One region of the Ruegeria sp. YTSC199 genome, then DNA from elsewhere that is predicted to be linked to it. Evidence: riboswitches for the same ligand, from Rfam matches in the RefSeq annotation. Region 1 holds a riboswitch; each other region holds the start of a gene.
What was found. Region 1 has a riboswitch for cobalamin ahead of AC2FEE_RS08850 (hypothetical protein). Riboswitches for the same ligand answer to the same signal wherever they lie in the genome.

Region 1 (3,179 bases):
CCAGAGCGTCGATGTCCGTGTCACGGGTCATGGTCGACAAGAGAAACGACCCGCCAGAGGTCATCATCATCGTATAGCCATCGGGACGGGCGCCAACGACGGAATTGGCGCCGTTCAGGCCACCGGAACCGGGCTTGTTAACGACAACCACCGGCACATCCAGAATACCTTCGGCGGCGGCCGATATAGCGCGGGCATAGGCATCGGTGCCTCCTCCAGCTTTGTAAGGAACAACCAGGTTGATCGGACGTTTCGGCCAATCTGCGGCAAAGCTTGCGGTAGCTGTTGCGGTGACCGCAACGGCAGCGATTGCGGCACTAAGAAGAGTTCTGCGTTTCATGAGTAACCTCCCAATTTCACTTGGGATCAATCTACGCCGAGTCTTCAATTGTAAAAAATGCAAAGATGTTATTTACTCTTGCAAAATACGAAAGCGTGGAAAATGAATATCAAAGCCCTGCGTGCGTTTCGCGCGACATTGTCCGAAGGCTCGCTTGTCGCCGCGTCGGAGGTACTTCACCTCAGCCAGCCGGCAATCAGCCGCCTGATCTCGGGGCTTGAGGCAGAGCTTAAACTGACGCTTTTCGATCGCAGTGGTCGAAACCTGACACCAACGCCAGAGGGGCTGGCCTTTTACAAAGAGGCCGGACGAATCCTCGATAACCTCGACGAGGTTCCGCGCATCGCTGCTGACATCAAGGCGGGTCGCACTGAAACACTGCGCATTGTGACCATGCCAAGGATCGCGCAATCCCTGTCGGCCCCGGCCGTTGCACGGTTCACGAAAGCCAATCCAGGAACCAATGTCAGCCTGGACGTCCGCGCCCGAAGAGAAGCGGGGAAATGGTTGGCAGGGCGGGAATACGATATCGGGATTGGCGCGTTGCCTGTCGATCATCCAGGCATCATCACTAAACCTTTGTTGAGAGTGCGGGCCCAGGTCGTCCTACCCTTGGTTCATCCACTTTCAACTCGAACAGAGCTGACGGCAGGTGATCTTGCAGGTGAGACTGTCATACGTCTGATGCACGGCTTGTTGTTGCGCGACCAACTTGATGACATCTTCCATTCGGCTGGTGTTACACCGGTCCAAACTTGCGAAGTCGCTGCCTCTCAGCTTGCTTGTTCGTTGGTTGCCGAAGGTGTGGGATTAACTATCGCAGATGAATTGGTTGCAGCGCAGGCCAAACCAGAGAAGGTCGCGCTTGTACCTGTTACACCCGAACGTTGGATGACCTTTGGCCTGCTCTACCCTGTGTCTAACACAAGGTCCAATGCACTTGTTCAGTTTGAAAAGGCGTTGTTCGAAGTGGTTGAGGGGTTGGCGCAACAAAGCACGACACTCGAACTTGCAAATTGATTGTGTCTACTTGTTCACGCGCTGCGGCGTCCGGCCCCAAACAAAGGCCGAACCCGCGCCAAGCCTCCATCGCTGCGCGATCCCGCGCACGGATGGGGAAGCGTCGGTCGAACTCGGCCCATCAGTCCACGCGACCAGAACGCGACTCCTTTAGGTCCGGAAGCATCTTTGCGAACGGGCTTTTGCCCGACCCGTTTGCGTCCAGGACGACCAAAGTCGTGCCGGCTTCGAAATCCATAGACAGAAGACGGAACACCGACCGGTCCCGGCACCCAAGAGCCAGATCGCGGATTCGCAGAACAGCCGACATCAGATCATCGTGTAAGTCGAAAGCCATAGAAGCGCGGACAGCGCCAGAGCGTCCGCAACCAGAACCGGCACGCTGAATTCAGTCAGACAGCCTCCCCGCTGGCTAGCGCTGTTTTCTGTTAAGCGCTCCGTCATCGAGTTGCCCTGCAAGACCCAGCGTAGGCCCGAAGATCAGACGATGCCGAGACGAAGTGCGCCCCAAGCGTGCTGCAGGATCGGGTTTCAGATTTCCAAAACGACAAGAATATCACCTGCCCAGCTTGGACTAGGCATAACAGATGCAAGGTTTTGGACGGCAAAGACCGTTTGGAACCTTTTCATCCCCTATGAGTCACCCCACCCAGATTGGAAACAATTTGGATAGCAGGTCACCAGACTTGCGGTTCGACGCTGTCCCGATCCTTCTCTGGCAATTGCCAGTCGCCGATCTCGGATAGCTCACCCCCGACAGTTGCGGGCGAAGTCACGGATTGATTTTTTTCAGAGCTGCACCGTATACCCCTTAACCACCCCGCTCGACGCGGGCGGGAACCATCGCGGCTCCAACACGCGATCCGAGTTGGTTCAAAAAAAACGCGCCATGAATCGTTAGGCTGGCCGCTTGGCTTCCCGTTGACCCATGAAAGCGCTCGACATCCCTATAACCCAGCATATGGGCAGCCGGTCAAAACCAGCTGGAGTTTGGTGTTTTCCCGATTTCTTCGGGCCCGGTCGAAAGCTAAGAGGGAAACCCTTGGTACTTTCGCGCGGCTTTGGCTCTGGCGAGCAGAGAACTCGGCGGAATACGCGCCTTGGCACCGTCCGCTCCGTGCTAGTCAGAGCTCTGCAGGCAATCAAAACCGCTTAACCACGCTTCGGCCAGCCGCGCCGCATCCTGCCCCGCTCGATGCGGTGGCGGCCCTGCACTTTCTAACGTGTGATAGACGCGTGCGACCGCTGCGTCCTCGGTCAGGCTCATCCGGACATAGCTGTCAAAGTCGAGAAGCTGGACTTTGGGAAAGGGCATTTCCGTTTCCAGCAGCCGTATAAGCCACCGCCGTTCAAACTCCGGATTGTCCGTTACAGCAATTCCGGTGTTTCTTGCCTTGAACCATTGCGCAACCCTCTGGGGATCGCCGCCCTCTGCTTCAAGATAGGCGCGGCTTAATCCGTGGATTCGTGCACTGACGTCCGACCAGCCCGCCGCGTCCCAATCAGGGTGGGGTTTGATAAGACGCGATCCAGTGATCACGTTGCCGTTGACAGCGCGTGCAATCCCAATCTCAATTGGCCAACTGATCGCGCTTAGTGAGCTGGCTTCGAAATCGAGGAAATATGCGGGCTGAGTCCGGACTAGATTCTGGGTTTTCTCGGTCAAAACAGGCTATCCATTCTATGCGCGATACGCTTGTACAAAGGGCATCAAGCTTAAGCTGCTAGTTCGAGGCAGGAACACTCACTTTGAACGCCGTTCTTGGATCGGCTGACGTCCAAGAGCGCAATGATTTTGCGCGGTCTTCGAAAAGAACGG
Region 2 (3,179 bases), on a different contig from region 1:
CATCGTCGAACAACAGATTCATGCTGGCTTCGGGGCGATCCTTGTCCAGATGCACGCAGCTTTCGGTCAGGATCATGGTCTTGATGCCAAACGGCTCCAGCGTGTCGGGTGTCACGTCGCCGCCGGGTTTCATGCCGTAATACCAACCGGCGAAGAACAGGTCGGGTTCAGCCGCAACCAGATTTTCAACTGTCGGGTATTTCGGCGCAAGTTCGGGGATGTCACCGCGCAGGGTGTCGAATTCGGGGCTGGTCTTGTACCAGCCGGTGATGCCGGTCAGGCCCACGATCTTGTCCTGCAGGCCCAGGGCAAACGCCATGTCGGTCATGTTCATGTCATGAACGACCAGCCGTTCTGGTTGAGATTCGAAAACCAGCGGTTCGCCGCAATTGTCTACCGTCACTTCATGCGCGGAGGCGCTGCCTGCCATGGCGGTGATCAGGGCCGCAGACCAGATATGTTTCATTGGGGGGAGTTTCCTTAAGTTAGTTTGAAACGGGGGTTCTTCGGATATCCAGCGCCGGGATCACACGGCCTTCGTGCTGGAAACACAGGTAATCGACGCCAAACGTGTCGCGCACATGCGCAGGCGTCAGCACTTCGGCCACGGGGCCGAAACTGGTCAGACGTGTGGATTTCATCAGCGCCACGTGGGTGGCAAATTCGGGGATCATGACCAGATCGTGCACGATCATGACCACCGTGATGTCCAGTTCGGCCACCAGCGACAGCATTCGCCCCTTGGAGTCCGGGTCCAGATGGTTGGTTGGTTCATCCAGAAACAATAGCGACGGATTTTGTGCCAGGGCGCGGGCGATATGCGCGCGCTGGCGTTCGCCACCGGACAGCAAGGCCATCCGTTTGTCCGCCAGTGCGCCCAGCCCGGTCAGGTCCAGTATCCGGTCAAGCTCGACCGCGTGACCTTCGGCGGATCGGTCTGAGCGGATCGGAATCTGACCCAGCGCTACATAGTCTCGCAGCAGCAGCCGACCGTCCGGAAACTCCTGCTGGCTGACAACGGCGATCATGCGTGCACGGTCTTTGGACGACATCTGTTTCAGGCTTCGCCCATCGACAAGGACATCCCCCAGAACCATCTCGGCTGCACCGCACAAAAGGTTCAGAAGCGTTGTTTTCCCGGCCCCGTTCGGCCCGGCTATGGCCAAAATCGCACCCCTGTCCAGTTCGAAGGATGCGCCTTGTAGCAGGACATCGCCGTTGAGTGCGTAGTACTCGAGGCCACGCGCGACCAGAAACGCTGCGTTTGTCACGGGTGCACCTCCACGTTCAGACGGGGCATACGAGCCAAGGTTTTGTCGAACAATGCACGCGGACGGTCAGAAGCATTGGTCCAACCGTTCCCACTGTCGTGGAATTGCCCCGCAAACTGGGCCAGAGCATCAATATCCTGCGAGGATTTGACGTCACCAAACAGGTATTGCGCTTTGCCAACAGCCTGAAAGCCTACGGTTGTTGGTCGGTCACAACCAGCCATGCAGGAAACCATGCGTATGGAAAACCCGGATGGTAGCCGGTGCGTCAGCGCCTTTCGGATCGCATGCGCGGCGTCCGTGCCGTTGCAGGTCTCGCAAATCAGCAGGAAGTGTTCGGGATTGTTTGCCATTGCCCGCTCCGCTTAATGTCGAAGCGAGGTGGTGGAAATGTAATAACGTAACGTGTTCGTCACTTTACCTCCTTCCGGGACGCCCCGCCCCGGGTTGGTTGAAAACATGATGGCAGGTCTCCTGACTTGCGGGTCTTGGCTTGGCCATCCTTCCCGGCCTGTGGGCCAGTGGATTCATGGCTTCGCTCACCGCTTACAGTTGCGGGGGCAGTCACGGAGTTGGCGGACCTCACCGTATTCCCTTTTCATCCCCAATTGGGGGAACCATCATCAGATTGACTGCCCGAGATCGCCCAGTGCGTCAATATGAAAGTTTCATCCTGTTCGTTTGTTACCGGCCAGGCCTGAGGTAAAAGGGTGGCCAGTGAAGGACGTTGTTCGCAAAAACTGGCTGGAATGATCTTGGCAGGGAGATAAACTCAGAACATGCGACATTGGTTTCGCCTTGCACCGATTCTGGCGCTGAGCCTGTGCGGTTCTTCTGCGCTGGCGGCACCGGGGGCTGCTCTGGATTGGTCCGACTTGCCGGACCCGTCCGTTCAGGTCTTCGAAGACCCCTACCGCGATCTCACCCCGGAGCAGTTCGACGATGTGGTTTTCGTCGTGCGCCTGCGCGGCAGGCTGTATCAGGGTGTGGGCAGCTCCAATGAGCGGCTGAAATGGCAGGAGCTTCTGGTTGAAACCGAGGAGGCCCTGGCTGCGGATGGTATCGATATCGACTGGCTACTGGACCAGCGACTTGTCGTGGCCCAGCGCCGGGATCGCGCCGGTGCGGCCGGAAATCCTGAATTTGACGGTCAAACGGTGACGTTGGCGGGGTTTGCCATTCCGGCGCCGCCCGACGCCGACGGGCACCCCATTGCTTATCTGGTGCCTCAGCCTGGGATGTGCAGCCACTTGCCGCCGCCGCCGCCCAATCAGACGATCCGGGTACGGCTGAACGGCGACTGGGAGCCCGGTTACGTCCACGAGCCGGTCCGTCTGACGGGAAAGCTGACCATCGATCCGTCAGAGCAGAATATGATGGTGGTGGATGGATTGATGCCCATGCGCGCGACGTTCCGGCTGGAGGCCGATAGCGTCGAAACCCTGGAAACACAGGGCGGCAAGCTGGAGTGGACGCAGAGCATAGCCGATCGCTTCCGTGCTGCGGGCAACCGTAAAACCGGCGCGGGGAAGGCGTCTGAGTGACGGGATCACCGGATCGGCCCCACGAACTGCCTTGCCGATCGCCTCCTGAACAAATCCGCGCGGTAAAGGCTCTGGTCTGGGATTACGTGCCCGAAAACCGCACTTCGATCCACTTGCTGCGGCGCTGGTTTGGTAAAGGCAATTCGCACAGCCGTACCGCCCTGATCCGGCGCAAGGGCGTGGCGATGCGGGCGGTCAAAAGCGAGGGCGCGATGGGTCGGCGTGCTGTGATATTCCTGTGCCCGGGTTCGGTTCGCGCGCCAGATGGGTTCACGGCTTGCTCGAGGTGTACCGGGGAGCGGGCATGATAGCCGGGTTGTTGCGGTTTGAGTTCGCCGAATACAGCAACGCGGCGATTAATGTG
Region 3 (3,179 bases), on a different contig from region 1:
CGTTGAGAGGTTGGCGCGGGCGAGCGCCTCGCCAACCTGGTCAGGTCCGGAAGGAAGCAGCCACAACGAGCCCCGCTTGGGTCGATGTCCAACCTCTCACTTCTTGCCCGTAGCGAACGTAAAGCGCCAGAACCGGCGAAGTCATGCGATCAGCCGTGGCCAAAGGGCTGCGTTGCGGCGCGCAAAAGCGCCGATGTGCCCAACTTCCAACAAGCCAAATTCACCGGGTGACAACAGGTGACGGCGCGCATCTGGACCGTACAGATCAGCCAATCGCCACACCGCATTGGGCGGTACCACATCATCATCCTCGAAGGTAAACAGGTCCACGGGCGTCCCTGACTGCGCCCAGCGCGCATCAGGCAAGGATATCCCGATTTCGGGCAGGTAGTTGCGTGGCGCGGTGCACCACCGCCGCCATTGCCAATATACCGATGCCGGCAGGTCCGCCCCGACCCCCAGCGCCTTGCCAGGAAGATACCCCAGGGCTTTCACCGCCAAGGGTGCGTGACCATACCAGAACAGCAAAGCCAGCGCCCGATACGGCCAGGGGTGATCCGATACCGTTACAGGGCCGGAACAGACGCAGATCATGCGGTCGATCTGATCGACGTCGGGCTGAATCGGCCCCAGCATCCCGCCGACCGAATGTCCGATGCTCCACTGCTGCGCATCGGGGAACCTGCGCCGCATTTCAGCGCGGGCCGCAGGCATGTCGACCAAGGCCCAATCGGCCATCTTGACCCGTGATTCTTTCAACGACCCGTTCAGAGAATGGCCGAAATCGCTGTAGTCGTAAGTCAGACAGGCCATCCCCCGCTCGGCAGCCAGCCAGCGTGCAAAATGCTGGTAATAATCTCTCGGTACACCGGTAGCACCGTGAATGACTACGGCCACCTGGGGCGCGGACGCTGGCAGATAAAGGCGTGCCGACAAGGTGCCCGCGCCGGACTGAAACTGAAAGTCCTCGATCGAAACGGTTTGTGCAGTGTCCAGCATGGTGCGGCCTCCGGATTTTGAACCGATTGGTTCACTTTCTTCAATCCGCAGCGTTTTCCGTCACAAGTCAACAGTGGTCGTACATGACCACGCGTCGACCTGGCCGTGCAAATTGCCCGCTTGACTCGGACCGCCCGCACCCGCTAGCGATGCCGTGATGGTTCTCGACCCCAATCCGGGGCGGGATGAAAAGGGAACACGGTGCGGTTCTGCCCCGGTTATACCGGAACGAACCAAGGCCGCGACTGCCCCCGCAACTGTAAGCGGTGAGCAATGCCGAAACACCACTGGCCGAAAGGCTGGGAAGGTCGGCAACGCGATGACCCGCAAGTCAGGAGACCTGCCATCGAACCAAAACCGAAACTCGGGCGGGGTGTCCGGGCAGGTCGTCAGCATGCTGTCACACCTGATCTACGCCCCGTCCTACGCGCGGAGGGCGCACAATGATCTGGAAGACCAAGACCCACGAATACTCGGCCACCGTATGCCAGCGAACCGGCAAGACCTGCCCAGCATTGGCACGGGTCGCGCGTGTCATTACTCAGGCGATAGAGACCGCCGCACCTGCAACAACCCCCGATTTTCAGGTCGAAGGCAGCAGTGAACTGGCCCATTGCCTTGAAGGTTGCACCGCCCGATTTCGCGCGCGGCCTGATCAGATTCGGGTCTTTTGCGGCACGGAACCCGATGTCTCCACCGATTCACTTGATAGGTATGCCGACATGATGTTCGCAGATGTGTTCAGCTCTCTGCCCGCCGATGTTATGGCCAACCCGCCCTGCGCGATGCTCGAGGTATTGATGCTGGCCGCAAGTCCGGTTGCGCAACAGGAGCAGCACGCGGCGCTCTAAGCTAGCTGCCCTTTCGGGCGCTGGCCGCCTGCGCCGCCCATTGCAACTGGCCGTCGGTTTCAACGGCGCAGGGCCGCACGGCGCGTAGACGTTTCAGCGCTGCCTCGGGCTGCTCGCCCTGTTCGACCATAAGGCGCAAGGCAACCATGCCGGACCGGCCGCAACCGCCCCGGCAATGCACCAACACCCGCCCTCCACGGGACAGGACTTGTGCCGCCGCCGCGCTGACCTCGGCCCATGCGGCCTGAACTTCTGGCGGTGGCGCGCCGAAATCCGTAACCGGCAGATGCGCCCACCCAATAGAGGCGGCGCGAAGATCGTCGCCGAGTCCGGCGGCGCCTTCCTGTAGCATTTCAATCTCAGTGGTCATGGAAACCACCAGATCCGGCTGCCAGTCTCGGATGCTACGAAGATCCTGCAGGTAGTTGCCGCCGCGCCCCGGGACTGGTGAAAGGGCAACCGTGCCATTTCCCACCTGCACGGCGTGAATCGCAAAGAGTCTCAAAAGATGGCCCTCCTGCAATCGTTTCTACGATGCGCAAACTGTCCTGCAAACCGAATTTCGCCTACAGCGGCGGTGGACGCGGGCGGCGGGGGTCTCTACGCTGCATTCTTGAACCGAATCCGACAGAGCAGACATGAACGACACGCCAAGCCCCGCCTATCAGGTTCTTGCCCGCAAATACCGCCCCGAAACCTTTGCCGATCTCGTCGGTCAGGATGCGATGGTCCGAACGCTGAAAAACGCGTTCGAGGCCGACCGGATCGCACAGGCCTTCATCATGACCGGCATTCGCGGCACGGGTAAGACCACCACGGCGCGGATCATCGCCAAGGGCATGAACTGCATCGGCCCCGATGGCCAGGGCAAGCCGACCACGGAACCCTGCGGCCAGTGTGAACACTGCGTGGCCATCATGGAAGGCCGCCATGTCGACGTGATGGAAATGGACGCCGCCAGCCGCACAGGCGTCAACGACATCCGCGAGATCATCGACAGCGTTCGTTACCGCGCCGCCAGCGCGCGCTATAAGATTTACATCATCGACGAGGTCCACATGCTGTCGACCAGCGCGTTCAACGCGCTGCTCAAGACGCTTGAAGAACCACCCGAACATGTGAAGTTCATCTTCGCCACAACCGAGATCCGCAAAGTGCCGGTGACGGTGCTGTCCCGTTGCCAGCGCTTCGACCTGCGCCGGATCGAGCCAGAAGACATGATCGGCCTGCTCAGCAAGATTGCAACGGCCGAGAAAGCCCAGATCGCGGATGACGCGTTGGCTTTGATCACACGTGCGGCCGAAGGGTCGGCACGGGATGCAACCTCGC
Region 4 (3,179 bases), on a different contig from region 1:
CTTTGGCCTGCGCCAGCGCCAGAACCTGCTGCAAGCCGTAAGACCAGTAAGGCACGCCGCCGATCAAACGGATCAGGATGCCTTTCGCACCCTCCAATGTCTGTTCGACATAGGTATCGACGGAAAGGGGGTGCTTCAGCGCCGCCAAGTTGGCCAGACGCATCGTCGGCATCCGCCCCTCGGGGCCTCCACCACGATGCCAGCCCGCCGCGAAAGCGCCTAGGTCGCTGTCCGAAAAGGACAGCACCACCAGATCCGCCGGGCTCTGGCCCAGATCGGTCGCGGTCTCGGTTTCCTCTAACCCGTGACTTTCGCGGAAGACGACGTGCATGTGTGGTTACTCGGCGGGCTCAGAAACACCGACGAGGATATCGCGGATCGCGGCCTCGTTGATGTCGTCATGCTCGGCAATCACCACCAGACGCGAGCGGCGCTCTTCACCCGGTTCCCATGGGCGGTCGAATTGGTGACGGACGCGCGTGCCGACGGCCTGCACCAACAGGCGCATGGGTTTACCTGATACTGCTGCATAGCCTTTGACCCGCAGGATGTTCAGTTCCGTGGCCAGACGTTCGATCTTGGCAACCAGATCAACAGCATCGCTCTGTTCCGGCAACTCAACGATGATGCTTTCGAAGTCGTCATGCTCGTGATCGTGGTGGCCGTCGTGATGCGATGGACGGGCTTCCATGTCATCCTCGGCTGCTGCTTCCAGACCCAGCACAACGCGGACATCCACTACACCTTCGGCTACTTCGACGACGGGCAGGGGGCGTGGAGCCTCGGTCGCGATCACCTCTTTGGCCTTGGCTACGCCTTCGGGGCCAGCCAGATCAGGCTTGGTCAGCAAGATGATGTCAGCGCAGGAGACCTGATCCTCGAACACTTCGGACAGGGGCGTTTCGTGATCGATCGAGTCATCGGCCAGGCGCTGGGCATCCACGGCCTCGACATTCGGGGCAAAACGACCGGCGGCAACAGCCTCGGCATCGGCCAGAGCGATCACCCCGTCGACGGTGATCTTCGACCGGATATCCGGCCAGTCGAACGCCTTCAACAGCGGCTTGGGCAGGGCCAGACCGCTGGTTTCGATCAGGATGTGATCGGGGCGCGGCTCCAGCGCCATCAGGGCCTCGATGGTCGGAATGAAATCATCAGCCACGGTGCAGCAGATGCAACCGTTCGCCAGTTCCATGATGTTCTCTGCCGGGCAATCCGGGATGGCGCAGGATTTCAGAATATCGCCATCTACGCCCACATCACCAAACTCGTTGACCACAACGGCCAGACGCTTGCCCTGCGGGTTCTGCATCAGGTGCTTGACCAGCGTAGTCTTGCCCGAGCCCAAAAAGCCGGTGATCACAGTGACGGGAAGTTTTTCGAGGTTGCTCATTTCAGGGCTCCAATCGGGGGAATACGGGCCGCACAGTTTTTGCGGAAATGTTCAGGGCGTTCGCGCCATTTGACCAAACCATCTTCGGCGGCAAGGTACTTGGTGGCACCATCGACGATGACATCAACATGGTCGGTTTCGTTCAAATGCTCATACACAAAGGTCCAGCGATCCGGCCCGCCGCGCAGCACGATGGAGCAGCCCTGATCGCAATTTGACAGGCATTCGACGGCTTTCAGGGTCACGCCCTCAGGCAGTTCGGCCTCTTCCAGTGCTTTGTGAAGCAAGGCGCCGGGTCGTTGCGCGTCGTCCTCAACGGGCAAGCCGCGGCGGCACGTGGTACAGACCAGCAGCTCGACTGGTGCGGTCTCGGTCATGTCTCTCATCCCCCCAAATCCTCATTGCGGGGGACGGGGTTTCATGCGGGCCACGTGTCGCAACATGGACCCGACACCGGAACACCCCGCCCGGTTTCATCTTCGCGTGCTGGCAGGTCTCCCGGCTTGCGGATGTCAGAGGCGGGCCTCTGTCGGATGTCCCGCCTTCCCGGCCAATTCGGCCAGTGGCTTTGGGCACCCTCTCCGGTCACGGTCGCGGGGGCGGCTGCGTTTGACGGATCACCGTTGACGCATTCCCTTTTCATCCATCCGTGGATGGACACCAACGCAAGCGACATGCGGCACGGGCAGGGGCCTTGTCAAGCGCGAGACAGGGGTAGAAACCCCATAGAACAGAAAAGCGACCAGCTTGTGTCAATCCGCGGCATCCGCCACCAGCCGTTCCTGCAACCACGCGCAAAACAAACCCGCCGCTGCCGTGGATTGCACGGCCCGTTGAGCGCTGACCAGATAATGCGACTGGGCAAAGGGAATCGCCGGACCCGCAATCGCAATCGGTGCGCCTTGCCGAATTGCGTTGTTTGCGAACCGTTCCAGGATCGTGGCATATCCTGCACCAGCCATCACTAGTTGCAGCGCCGCCACCGTGGTGTCCACAGAATGCCGGGGCGGCTGGTGGGGCGGCGCTATGCCGTTGGCCTGAAGATACCGCGCCCAGTTGTCCTCGTATCCAAGGATGTGAATCAGCGGCCCGTGCGGCAGGGAGATCAGCTTTGCTGAGTCGTCCCCAGCCCGACAGACCGGGACCAGCTTTTCGTCGGTGAGTTTTTCGGATCGCACCCCCGGCCAGTCACCGTAACCCAAGCGGATTTCCACATCCACATCGCCGGGTGTCCCGCTGTCATTCCAGATATGCGACACCAGACGGACAGGGATGTCCGGATGCCGTTCGGTGAAGTCGGGCAGTTCGGCGGCGATCCAGTAGGTGGCAGTCGATATAGCGGCGCGGATCGTAAGTGTCTGACGCGAGGCCGGGCCAAACAGGCTGTTGGTGGACAGTGTGATATCGGCCAGAGCGCGCCGCACTGTCAGCGAATAAGACTGCCCAAGCTCGGTCAGTTCCAGCCGCCGCGCATTTCGTGTGAACAGCTTTTGACCCAGCTCGGCTTCGAGGGACCGAATGTGCAGTGAAACGGCTGTTTGCGTCAGGCCAAGTTCCCGCGCGGTTGTGGTGAAATTCAGATGGCGCGCGGCGGATTCGAAGCTGCGCAGCCAAGCGGGATTTGGAAGGCGATCCATCTATCACCAAAAATTTTTACCTATATCACGTGTTATTATTCATTTTTGTTTCCGGCAGGCAATAGGGATACTCAGCACAAACGACGACCTTCGGGAGGGTGAAATGAAAGTCGGATTCATCGGTTTGGGTAATGTCGGCGGCAAGCTGT

Region 2: linked by a shared signal. The riboswitch ahead of AC2FEE_RS09660 (DUF1636 family protein) and the one ahead of AC2FEE_RS08850 (hypothetical protein) in region 1 are both predicted to bind cobalamin.
Region 3: linked by a shared signal. The riboswitch ahead of AC2FEE_RS20040 (hypothetical protein) and the one ahead of AC2FEE_RS08850 (hypothetical protein) in region 1 are both predicted to bind cobalamin.
Region 4: linked by a shared signal. The riboswitch ahead of AC2FEE_RS00325 (DUF1636 family protein) and the one ahead of AC2FEE_RS08850 (hypothetical protein) in region 1 are both predicted to bind cobalamin.

Annotation. Positions count from the first base shown of each region.
Region 1 is NZ_JBXWMF010000007.1:90,647-93,825, forward strand. It holds gene AC2FEE_RS08840 (tripartite tricarboxylate transporter substrate binding protein) at 1-340, opposite strand, end outside; gene AC2FEE_RS08845 (LysR family transcriptional regulator) at 443-1,360, shown strand; gene AC2FEE_RS08850 (hypothetical protein) at 1,482-1,697, opposite strand; cobalamin riboswitch at 2,015-2,220, opposite strand; gene AC2FEE_RS08855 (hypothetical protein) at 2,481-3,026, opposite strand.
Region 2 is NZ_JBXWMF010000008.1:43,006-46,184, reverse strand. It holds gene AC2FEE_RS09670 (ABC transporter substrate-binding protein) at 1-466, opposite strand, end outside; gene AC2FEE_RS09665 (ABC transporter ATP-binding protein) at 486-1,271, opposite strand; gene AC2FEE_RS09660 (DUF1636 family protein) at 1,268-1,624, opposite strand; cobalamin riboswitch at 1,719-1,908, opposite strand; gene AC2FEE_RS09655 (DUF3299 domain-containing protein) at 2,051-2,815, shown strand; gene AC2FEE_RS09650 (hypothetical protein) at 2,812-3,123, shown strand.
Region 3 is NZ_JBXWMF010000025.1:54,452-57,630, forward strand. It holds RNA gene ffs (signal recognition particle sRNA small type) at 4-102, shown strand; gene AC2FEE_RS20035 (alpha/beta hydrolase family protein) at 142-999, opposite strand; cobalamin riboswitch at 1,141-1,361, shown strand; gene AC2FEE_RS20040 (hypothetical protein) at 1,443-1,850, shown strand; gene AC2FEE_RS20045 (protein-tyrosine phosphatase family protein) at 1,852-2,355, opposite strand; gene AC2FEE_RS20050 (DNA polymerase III subunit gamma/tau) at 2,489-3,179, shown strand, end outside.
Region 4 is NZ_JBXWMF010000001.1:66,459-69,637, forward strand. It holds gene cobN (cobaltochelatase subunit CobN) at 1-331, opposite strand, end outside; gene cobW (cobalamin biosynthesis protein CobW) at 338-1,393, opposite strand; gene AC2FEE_RS00325 (DUF1636 family protein) at 1,390-1,770, opposite strand; cobalamin riboswitch at 1,865-2,073, opposite strand; gene AC2FEE_RS00330 (LysR substrate-binding domain-containing protein) at 2,146-3,030, opposite strand; gene AC2FEE_RS00335 (NAD(P)-dependent oxidoreductase) at 3,134-3,179, shown strand, end outside.